Regions from separate parts of the Streptomyces sp. NPDC127119 genome, predicted to be linked through region 2. Evidence: riboswitches for the same ligand, from Rfam matches in the RefSeq annotation. Region 2 holds a riboswitch; each other region holds the start of a gene.
What was found. Region 2 has a riboswitch for cyclic di-AMP ahead of ACFVH5_RS36145 (transglycosylase SLT domain-containing protein). Riboswitches for the same ligand answer to the same signal wherever they lie in the genome.
Positions count from the first base shown of each region.

Region 1: it holds a riboswitch for cyclic di-AMP, as region 2 does, so the genes downstream of both, ACFVH5_RS32190 (C40 family peptidase) here and ACFVH5_RS36145 (transglycosylase SLT domain-containing protein) in region 2, are expected to answer to the same signal.
Region 3: it holds a riboswitch for cyclic di-AMP, as region 2 does, so the genes downstream of both, ACFVH5_RS35790 (transglycosylase family protein) here and ACFVH5_RS36145 (transglycosylase SLT domain-containing protein) in region 2, are expected to answer to the same signal.

Region 1 covers NZ_JBHXTO010000104.1:26,801-30,043, reverse strand. Annotated here, with positions in the region: gene ACFVH5_RS32190 (C40 family peptidase) at 1-1,312, opposite strand, end outside; cyclic di-AMP (ydaO/yuaA leader) riboswitch at 1,369-1,540, opposite strand; gene ACFVH5_RS32185 (sugar kinase) at 1,708-2,709, opposite strand; gene ACFVH5_RS32180 (SMP-30/gluconolactonase/LRE family protein) at 2,706-3,243, opposite strand, start outside.
Region 2 covers NZ_JBHXTO010000137.1:15,469-18,711, reverse strand. Annotated here, with positions in the region: gene ACFVH5_RS36155 (NAD(P)-binding domain-containing protein) at 1-123, shown strand, start outside; gene ACFVH5_RS36150 (HAD family hydrolase) at 342-1,250, shown strand; gene ACFVH5_RS36145 (transglycosylase SLT domain-containing protein) at 1,244-1,960, opposite strand; cyclic di-AMP (ydaO/yuaA leader) riboswitch at 1,964-2,128, opposite strand; gene ACFVH5_RS36140 (CocE/NonD family hydrolase) at 2,458-3,243, opposite strand, start outside.
Region 3 covers NZ_JBHXTO010000134.1:4,963-8,205, forward strand. Annotated here, with positions in the region: gene eno (phosphopyruvate hydratase) at 1-626, opposite strand, end outside; gene ACFVH5_RS35790 (transglycosylase family protein) at 1,110-1,820, opposite strand; cyclic di-AMP (ydaO/yuaA leader) riboswitch at 1,825-1,995, opposite strand; gene ACFVH5_RS35795 (transglycosylase family protein) at 2,214-3,116, opposite strand.

The DNA.
Region 1 (3,243 bases), on a different contig from region 2:
CGGCCTGCGTGAGACTGGAGCAGTCGTACGAGCCCGGTCCCATCGAGCCCCATACGCACGGCTTGCCGATCTGGGCGCGTGCGAAGTCGACGGCCCTGGCGCCCTGTCCGCCGTACCCGGGGTCGGGCGCGGCATAAACGGGCGTGCCGTAGGGGGGCGTTGTGTAGGCGGGCGCAGGAGCCGGGGCGGGAGCGGGGGCAGGGGCGGGAGCGGGCATGCCGTATCCGGGGTTCGCCGCGGCCTGCATGTCGAGGGCGACTCCCGTGGCGATGGGGGTGCTCGCGTCGACGTACATGCTCGTGTCGCTCTGCCGGCCACCGGCGTAGGGGGCACCGGCGTACTGGTCGACCCCGGGGTACACGCCGTTGCCGATGCTCCGGTCGGCGGCGGGACCCGCTCCCGTACCGGGTATGCCGGGGTACATGGCCGTACCGGCGTACATGTCCGTGCCCGCGCGCATGTCCGTGCCGAGGGACGGCTGCTGCCACGCGTCCACGGCGGGCGCTGCCGCGCGGTAGTTCTGTGCCTGGGCGGCAGGTCCCCAGGCGCCCTCGATCGCCTGGAACGGCTGCAGTTCCGCGACGGGCGCGGGACCGCGCCGGGCCGCGTGTCCGGCCAGCAGGTCGCGGGCCTGTCCGAGCTTGCGCTGGTTCCGCTGCTTCGAAGTCCGCAGTGTCGCCTGCGACGGTCCGCCGGACGTCCCGGGCATGGCCCGGTCGGCCGCCTGACGCTGGGCCGGAAGGGCCGGCAGCGCGGCGGCGGGTCCCGCGGTCAGTTCGGCGACGGGCCGCGCGGTCAGTTCCGCGACGGGCCCGGCTCCGCCTCCGGCGCCGGGGCCGGCGCTCGGGCCGGCGGTCAGCTCCAGGACGGGCTTGTCGGAACCCTCACGTCCGCCGCGCCCCTCACGGCCACCGCCGCCCGGACGGCCGCCCGTGTCGGCGGGCCGCGATCCGGCAGAACCGCGGTCCGGCATCCTGTCGGGCGGCAGTACCGCCGGGAAGACCGGGCCCAGCTGCGAGCGGCCCACGTCGAACCACTTCTTCGCGACGTCCGGCAGCGGGGCGGCGGCATCGCCCGCTCCGCCCCGGCCGCCCCTGTCCCCTGACGCCGGTCGGGCGTCGCGGGTCGTGGTGCTCATCGCACGGGTCACGTTGATGTTGCCCGTGGCGTTCTCGACACGGTCGTAGAGATTGGTGATCCGCTGCTGTACTTCCTCGCGGCTGGGTTCATCACCCCGCTGCGCGGGAATGCCTGCGGAGGCGAACTGGTCCACGGAAGAGGGGGCCGCCTTCACGAGGGCGGAGCGGGACATGCCGGGGAGGCCGGTGCCTCCGGGGCGCTGCGTTCGTTCCGGCGCGATGGGAGACGACTCCTTCCGTGCACCGCCTGCCGGGCCGACTGTCGGGTTCGGGCGGACTGTTCCGAAAGGCATGCCCTACGGCCTCTGCCCGGGGGACAGTTGGGCCGATTCACCCTGAAGTCGACTGGACCTCCGGCTCCGGCCGCCACGAAGGCCGGTCGGATTCGGCGGAGACCGCGCGACCCGGCGAGGTTCACCGGAGGGAGTCGTACGGCCCAGCCGTCAACTTAGCCAACTTGTGTGTCTCGCGTGAAGATTGAAGTGCGAAGTGTCCGATATGTAATTGTGACCTTCGTCGTACCCGACGGTGACCTTGGACCGTTGACCACCTCACCGCGACCGGTCCGTCACTCGCGGTTCACCCGGGACCAGTCGGGCGTGGAGAGGCCAAGAAGTTCCTCGATCCGGGTGTTGTCCGGCAACGGGCCGTGATCGCCGGTCACTTGCAGTGCCGAACCGGCCGTGATGTGTCCGAGCCGCAGCGCGCGCTCCATGCCGGCGCCCCGCAGCAGACCGCTCAGGAACCCGGCGGCGAAGGCGTCCCCCGCGCCGACGGGCTCCACCACGTCCGTGCGCAGAGCGGGCACGGTCCAGGAGCCTTCGTCGCTGAAGACCGTGGCCGATCGGCCGCCGTCCTTGACGACGAGGAGGCGCGGATGCGGCAACAGCCGCCGTACGCCGTCCGGTTCGAGGTCGGCGTCCCAGAGGTCCTGTGCCTCGTCGAGGCCGACGAAGGTGAGGTCGGCGCGGTCGGCCAGCTCGCGCAGTACGGCGGCGGCCGTGCCGGGCGGCCACAGCGCCCGGCGGTGGTTGACGTCGAAGCTGATGGAGTACGAGCGTTCGTCCGGCGGGGTGGCCAGGGCCTCCTCGACCAGGCTCCGGCAGGACGGGGACAGGGCCGGGGTGATCCCGGTGAGGTGGACGAGGGAGGCGGACCGCAGCCGGTCGTCCTTCAGCACCTCGGGGCCCAGGGCCGAGGCCGCCGAGCCCCCGCGGTAGTAGTGGACGCGGGTACGGGTGGCGGCCGGCTCCTTCACGAGCAGGCCCGTGGGCCGCTCCGGGTCGTGCCGGACTCCCCCGACGTCGACGCCGGCCGCGCCGACCGCGGCGCGCACCCGCCGTCCCAACGCGTCGTCGCCCAACGCCGAGAGCCACGCGACGGGGATGCCCAGGTCGGCCAGATACATCGCCACGTTCGACTCGGCCCCGGCCACCGACACCCGCAGGTCCTCGGCGCTCTCCAGGGACTCGGCCGGGGCGGGGGCGAACGCGGCCATGGTCTCCCCGACGCAGACCACCGGCCCTTCACGGGGCCGCCAGTCGGCGCGGGACACGGACGTACTGCTCATACCGCTTCCTTCCGGGGCGAGTTGAGGCCACGGAGGCCTGGGGCGTGGCTCCGGTACGCGTCCGCCGGTCTCCCGGGTACGCCGACCCGGGCCGTGAACACGGCGCCGTCGTACGGGCCGGGCGCGGCGAGGCCCACGCGGGCGCTGGTGACGTACAGAAGGTCCTCCCGCAGGCACACTCCGGCGGGCTGCCGTGCGGGCAGCCGCAGGGTGCGGTCGAGGCGGCCGTCCCGCAGATACCGGCGTACGGTGCCGGTGCCCCACACCGCGATCCACACCGCGCCCTCGGTGTCCACCACCATGCCGTCGGGGCTGCCGTCGTCGACGGTGACGTACGCCTCCGAGGCGCCGAGGGCGCCGGTGGCGGGGTCGACGGGGTAACGCCGGACGACTCCACGGGCGCTGTCGGCCAGGTACATGGTGCGGCCGTCGGCCGTGAAGGCGGGCCCGTTCGGCACGGTGATGCCGTCGAGGACGCGGACCACCGTGCCGTCGTGGTCGACGCGGTAGAGGGAGCCGGCTCCGTCGTCGGCC
Region 2 (3,243 bases):
CCCGGTCTGTACTTCACCGGACTGCCGGCCGCGGCCTCGTACGGGCCGGTGATGCGGTTCGTGTGCGGGACGGAGTTCGCCTCGCCGCGGCTGGTCCGGCACCTGGCGGCGCGGCACCGCTGAACCCGGGGCGCGAACGCACGCGGTGGGAGCGCGCGGGCGCACGCGGGCGGTCGGGAAAGGGGCGTGAATCGGGTCGGCGGAGTGGCCGATATGTCATGGGATCGGCCTGAACTCCAGGGGTCTGCTGGGGCCCGCGACGACGCGTGAGGTGGTCGAGGTGCCGGACGACGTCCGGTTCCCGTCGAGTCGCTGGGGGATTCGATCCGTATTCTCTGATCATGGCCCCACCGATTGCATATTCACTCATCGCCACTGACCTGGACGGGACGCTGCTGCGCGGCGACGACACCCTCTCGGACCGGTCGCGCGCGGCGCTGGCGATGGCGGTCGGGGCAGGCGCCCGGCACCTCGTGGTGACGGGGCGCCCCGCCCCGCGCGTACGGCCGCTGCTGGACGAACTCGGCAGCCAGGGGCTCGCGGTGTGCGGACAGGGCGCACAGTTGTACGACGCCGGCGCGGACCGCATGCTGTGGTCCGTCACGCTCGAACGTGAGCTGGCGGAGGTGGCTCTCGGCAAGATCGAGGCGGAGGTCGGCGAGGTGTACGCGGCCGTCGACCAGGACGGCGTCGACGGACTCACGCTCATCGAGCCGGGCTACGAGATGCCCCACCCGACGCTGCCCGCGGTACGGGTGCTGCGGCGCGACGACCTCTGGACCCGGCCCATCAGCAAGGTGCTGCTGCGCCACCCCCTGCTGTCCGACGACGAGTTGGCGTCCGCCGCCCGTGGAGCGGTCGGTTCCCTCGCCACCGTGACGATGTCCGGGCCCGGTACCGTCGAACTCCAGCCATGCGGCATCACGAAGGCCACGGGCCTCGCGCTCGCCGCCGGCCGTTTGGGCCTGACGTCGGCGCAGACCATCGCCTTCGGGGACATGCCGAACGACATCCCGATGTTCGACTGGGCGGCGCGCGGGGTGGCGATGGCCAACGCGCATCCCGAACTCAGGTCCGTCGCCGACGAGATCACCCTCTCGAACGAGGACGACGGCATCGCGGTGGTCCTGGAGCGCATGTTCTCCACCGGCCGGACCGACCGCGCGGACGGGACCGGCCGGTCCGACCGGACGGGCCCCCGTGTCGGCCGGCAGGCCGGTCCGGGAGCCCGCTCGGGCGTCGGTCAGTAGGCGCCGAAGACGTTGTCGATCGAGCCGTAGCGCGCGGCGGCGTAGTTGCACGCCGCCGTGATGTTGGCGACCGGGTCGAACGGGTCCAGCGACGTACCGGTCACGTGGTACGCCGAGAAGGTCGGGTCGATGACCTGCAGGAGCCCCTTCGAGGGCGTACCGGCTACCGCGTTGGAGTCCCAGTTGTTCATGGCCTGGGGGTTGCCCGACGACTCGCGGATGATGTTGCGGTGGATGCCGTCGTAGGTGCCCGGGATGCCCTGCTGGGCCATGACGTCCAGCGACTGCCTGATCCAGCCGTCGAGGTCGTCCGTGTAGGTCTTCGCGGAGGCCGGGGTGACGGCGGACGCCGTGGAGGCCTTGGACGCCGTGGCGGTCTTCGCCGAAGACCCGCCGTTCTTCGTGCCCACGGTCAGCTTGAGGCCGGGCCGGATGGCCGACGGGTCGTCGCCGATGACCGCGCGGTTGGCCTTGTAGAGCTTCTTCCAGTCGCCCGTGGTGTGCGCCTTGGCGATCTTCGACAGGGTGTCGCCCTGGACCACCTTGTAGGTGACCAGCGAGACCTGCGGGACCGCGTTCGGGGTGGCGGCCTGGGCGCCGGTGGCCCCCACGAGGGGGAGCGCGAGCGCGGCTCCGCCCGTCCCGGCGGCGACGATGCCACGGGTGAGGGTGCTGTTTCTGGGGCGGCGGTGCTTGCCTCGTGCGGGCATGGCGAATGTCCTCTCCGGCGCCTGCGAGGTGAGCTGTCGGGTTCGGGCGGGAGATGCCCGGCCGCGTGGGGTGCGCGACTTGACCCCTAGCCGTTCCGCGATACGGACCGGCGGCTTACCTGGGTCCCCCGCTCCTGCCGTACGCGAGTGAATGGGTGACTGGGATTTCCGGGCGGCGGCAGGATTAGGCGATCCGTCCGGAGTGACGTGAACGTATGCGAGAGCACATGCCGTGAACAAGCCCCGAATTCGCGCAGCGACGGCTTTGAACTGCCATGTCGGGCGAATATCTCTTGATCAAAACGGAAGGCGAAGTTCAACTTGCTTTCCGCAAAGGGAAATCGACGGAACCGGCGAAACGATCACCGCGCGCGGGCGTGACTCAATTCACTGGCATGGGAGGCCAATGTCCATAAAAAAGGGGATACGCGATATTCTGCGGACGCCGGAAACCGGGCGCCGTGGGAGGTTCCAGGGATGCGTGGACCCGTCCCGGCTCATCCCGCCGTACGCGGAATCCTTTTCTCCCAGGTGCGGTGGAACACCACTTCGTCGCCGTCCTTGCAGATCACTTCGTTCGAGGTGATGAAGTCCGTCTCGTCGCAGGTGATTTCGGAGTGCGTCTCGACACTCGCGTCCCACGGCATTTCCGGCCGGTGCAGCCGGACGGACCAGTCGGACCTGGTGCGCGCGGACAACGGGTCCGACTCATTGATCGTGTACGTCTCCAGCGCGTCCTCGGTGAATTCGAGTCCGTCCGGATAGACGCGGGTGCCGCCGTACCGCGGATCCACTTCCAGGCGCCATTCACCTTTGGCGACATCGCGGACCGCGAGGCGTTCGGGGCGCGGTTCGTCCAGGGTGGCGGGGAAGTTCACGCCGAGCGGAGCCGACTGCTCCGGTTCCTCGAAGACGATGGAGGGGTCCGACTCCTGGGCGCGGACCGGCAGTTCCAGCACGCTGCCCGACGGAGTGAGGGTGAAGCCCGCCTCCGAGCCCGGCTGGGGCCAGATCCACGGCCAGTACGCGGAGGAGACCGCGAGCCGGATGCGACGGCCCGGCGGGAAGGCGTGGCCGATGCCGTTCAGTTCGAAGAGCACATCCTCCGTAGCGCCCGGTTCCCAAGGAACCACCTGGTCACGGCCATGACGGGCTGTCAGGTTCAGGACGCCTCGGGTGACCAGGGTCGAGGAGCCGTCAGGAGCCACGTCGCACAGACGGGCCACTACGTGGCCGCGCGTCGCCGGAGAGGTGAGCCTCAGGCGCACGCGCGGGCGGCCCAG
Region 3 (3,243 bases), on a different contig from region 2:
CCGCCCTCGTCGCCGAGGCCGGTGGACAGGCCGCGGCTCTTCAGGACCTTCTTGAGGGTGTGGTAGACCTCGGCGCCCCAGCGCACGGCCTCGGAGAAGGACTCCGCGCCGATCGGCGCGATCATGAACTCCTGGATGTCGACGTTCGAGTCGGCGTGCGACCCGCCGTTCAGGATGTTCATCATCGGGACGGGCAGCAGGTGCGCGTTCGGTCCGCCCAGGTAGCGGAAGAGCGGCAGGTCGCTGGCCTCGGAGGCGGCGTGCGCGACGGCGAGGGAGACGCCGAGGATGGCGTTCGCGCCGAGCGAGCCCTTGTTGTCGGTGGCGTCGAGGTCGATCATCGCCTGGTCGATGAGGCGCTGCTCGGTGGCGTCGTAGCCGACGAGCTCCGGGCCGATCTGCTCGATGACGGCGAGGACGGCCTTCTCGACACCCTTGCCGAGGTAGCGGTTGGGGTCTCCGTCACGGAGCTCGACTGCTTCGAAGGCACCGGTGGAGGCACCGGACGGAACGGCGGCACGACCCGTGCTGCCGTCGTCGAGGCCGACCTCGACCTCGACCGTGGGGTTGCCTCGGGAGTCCAGGATTTCCCGGGCTACGACGACGTCGATGGACGGCACGAGCATCTCCTTCTGGGATGTGACACAAGCTGTGCCGGGCCGGAGGCCCGGTTGCGCGCAGGCCGTGGTGGCCCCGCGGGATGAGCCTAACCGGCTGCCGGGGATCGGCCAGCCCTCGACCGCCCCCTGGACAGAACCGAGAGGAAATTGTTTCCGAACGGAACAAAGACACGGGCAGAAAGAACAGGCAGAAAGAACAGCGCAAAAAAGCCCCGCCCCGGTGCGTACGGGGGAACACGCACCGGAGCGGGGAGCCCGTGGGGGACGGGGGTGGCCCTCACGAGGCCTCCACTATGAAGGACACGGATGTGAGGGCGCTGTGGTTCAGTCGCGATTCGGATGTGGGCCGGACGTCCGGTCGAGGCCGAGCGGCCAGTGCCTCGACCGGAGGTGATGTCCGCGGTGATGCCCGCGGTCATGTCCGGGCCGCCGAAGCGGGGACGCGACCGATGAACCGCCGAGGGCGGGCCGGCCGTGGTGCGGCCGCCGTCAGCTGAGGTGCAGCTGCTGACCCGGGAAGATGAAGTCGGCGTCGTCGACGATGTCGTCGTTGAGCTTGTACAGCTTCGCCCAGCCGCCCTTGACCTTCTCCTTCGCGGCGATCTCGCTGAGGGTGTCGCCCTTGACGACCTTGTACTCGCCGTCGCCCTTCTTGACCTTCTTGCCGGTCGGGGTCTCGACGGTCTTCTTCGCCGCCGGACGCTCCTGCGAACGCGAGGCGCGCTCCTCGGAGGACTGCGAGTTCTGCTGCTGCTGCGGCTGCGTGGTGCTCTGGCCGGAGCCGCTGGAGCTGTCGGAGCCCGACGGGGCGGTGGAGCCACCGGTCGAGGCGCCGGACAGGCCCACGCCACAGCTCGGCCAGGCACCCTTGCCCTGGCTCGCGAGAACCTTCTCGGCGACGGCTATCTGCTGGGACTTGGACGCCTGGTCGGCGGTGGAGGCGTACGAGCTGCCGCCGTACGCGGCCCAGGTGGAGGACGAGAACTGCAGGCCGCCGTAGTAGCCGTTGCCGGTGTTGATCGACCAGTTGCCGCCGGACTCGCACTGCGCGACGGTGTCCCACTCGGAGGTGGTGGCGGCGGAGGCTCCCGTGGCGCCCATCAGCGGGACGGCGACGGCGGCGGTGGTGACACCGGCCAGCGTGGCGATGCGGGTGGCCTTGGACGGGCGACGGTGCTTGCCCTTGCTCGAAAGCAGCATGAAGTGATCCCCTCACCGACGCCTGCGAGGTGAGCTGTCGGGTTCGGGCCGAGTGAGTTGCCCGGCCGCGCGACACTGCTGTCACGCGGCTTAACCCCAAGCCGTACCCGGTCTCGACGACCGGCTCCGGCACTTACCTTGGGTCCCCCGCTCCTGCCTACGGCGCTTTACGCGACGACTGTTCCCGTACGGCCGTTGGCAGGATTCGGCGTGCGACCGTCGGGGCTCACCAATGGCGAGCGGTCACGACCGTAGACACGGGCCGCGCCGAATTTCAAAGACGATCAGGGGTGTTGAGATCCATGTCTCAATTCGCCAAATCGGACATTCAGCGCGAACTACCGCTGCTTTTCGCCCGATTCGGCGCCTTGATCACTACTTGCTCAGTGCCGCTCAGCCGTCGACCGCGATGCGCTGACCGGGGATGATGAAGTCCGGGTCGGAGCCGATGCTGTCCTTGTTCGCGGCGTAGAGCTCGCTCCACCCGCCGTCGATGCCAAGGGAGTCGGCGATGCTGGAGAGGCTGTCGCCGGAACGGACCGCGTACGAGCCTTCGTCGGCGAGGACGCGTGAGGTGCTGTCGCTGCGCGAGGCGTGCCGGCCGGCGTAGTCGTCGGCGCGGGGGGCCATGTCGACCTCTTCGGCACTGCCTCCCCGGTGGCGGCCGGAGCTGTCCGCGGCCTCGTCGGCCGAAGCGTCGTCGTTCTGGGACGACTTGTCCGAGTCGTCACCCTTCGCCTTGGTATCGGCGGACGAGCTGTCCGTTCTCTGTGACTCCGAGGAGGAGTCGTCGTCGGACTTCGCGTCGGAGTCCGTGGACGAGTCGGACTTCGCGCTGTCACTCCCCTTTGCCGTACCGGCGTCGGCCGACGGGCTCGTGGCGTCCTCTGCGAGGCCCGTGTCGACGTCGGCGGAGCCGGAGTCCTGCGTCAGACCGGCGACGAGACCGCAGGTCACCCAGGCGCTCGTCCCCTGGCTGGCGAGGATCTTCTCGGCGACGGCTATCTGCTGCGAACGGCTGGCCTGGTCGGCGCTCGGCGCGTAGTCGAGGCCGCCGTTCTGCTCCCAGGTCTCCTGGCTCATCTGGAGTCCGCCGTAGAGCCCGTTGCCCGTGTCGGCGCTCCATGAGCCGCCGCTCTCGCACTCGGCGACCGCGTCCCAGGTCGTACCGCTGGCGGCACTCGCGCCGCTCGCACCGAGCAGGGGGATCGCGATGGCCGATCCGGCCACGCCGGCGGCGACGAGGAGCGCCGGGGCCTGGCGGGGGCGACGATGACGGCCGTTCCCGGAGAGCATGCGATTGCCTTTCGCGTGACAGCAAGGAATACGCACGGGGCACGACGGAAAGCCGTGCTCGTGACTGCTGCGACGGGCGGACCTGCCGCATTGATGGGTGAACGTAGCGGCACTCGAACTCTTGTCA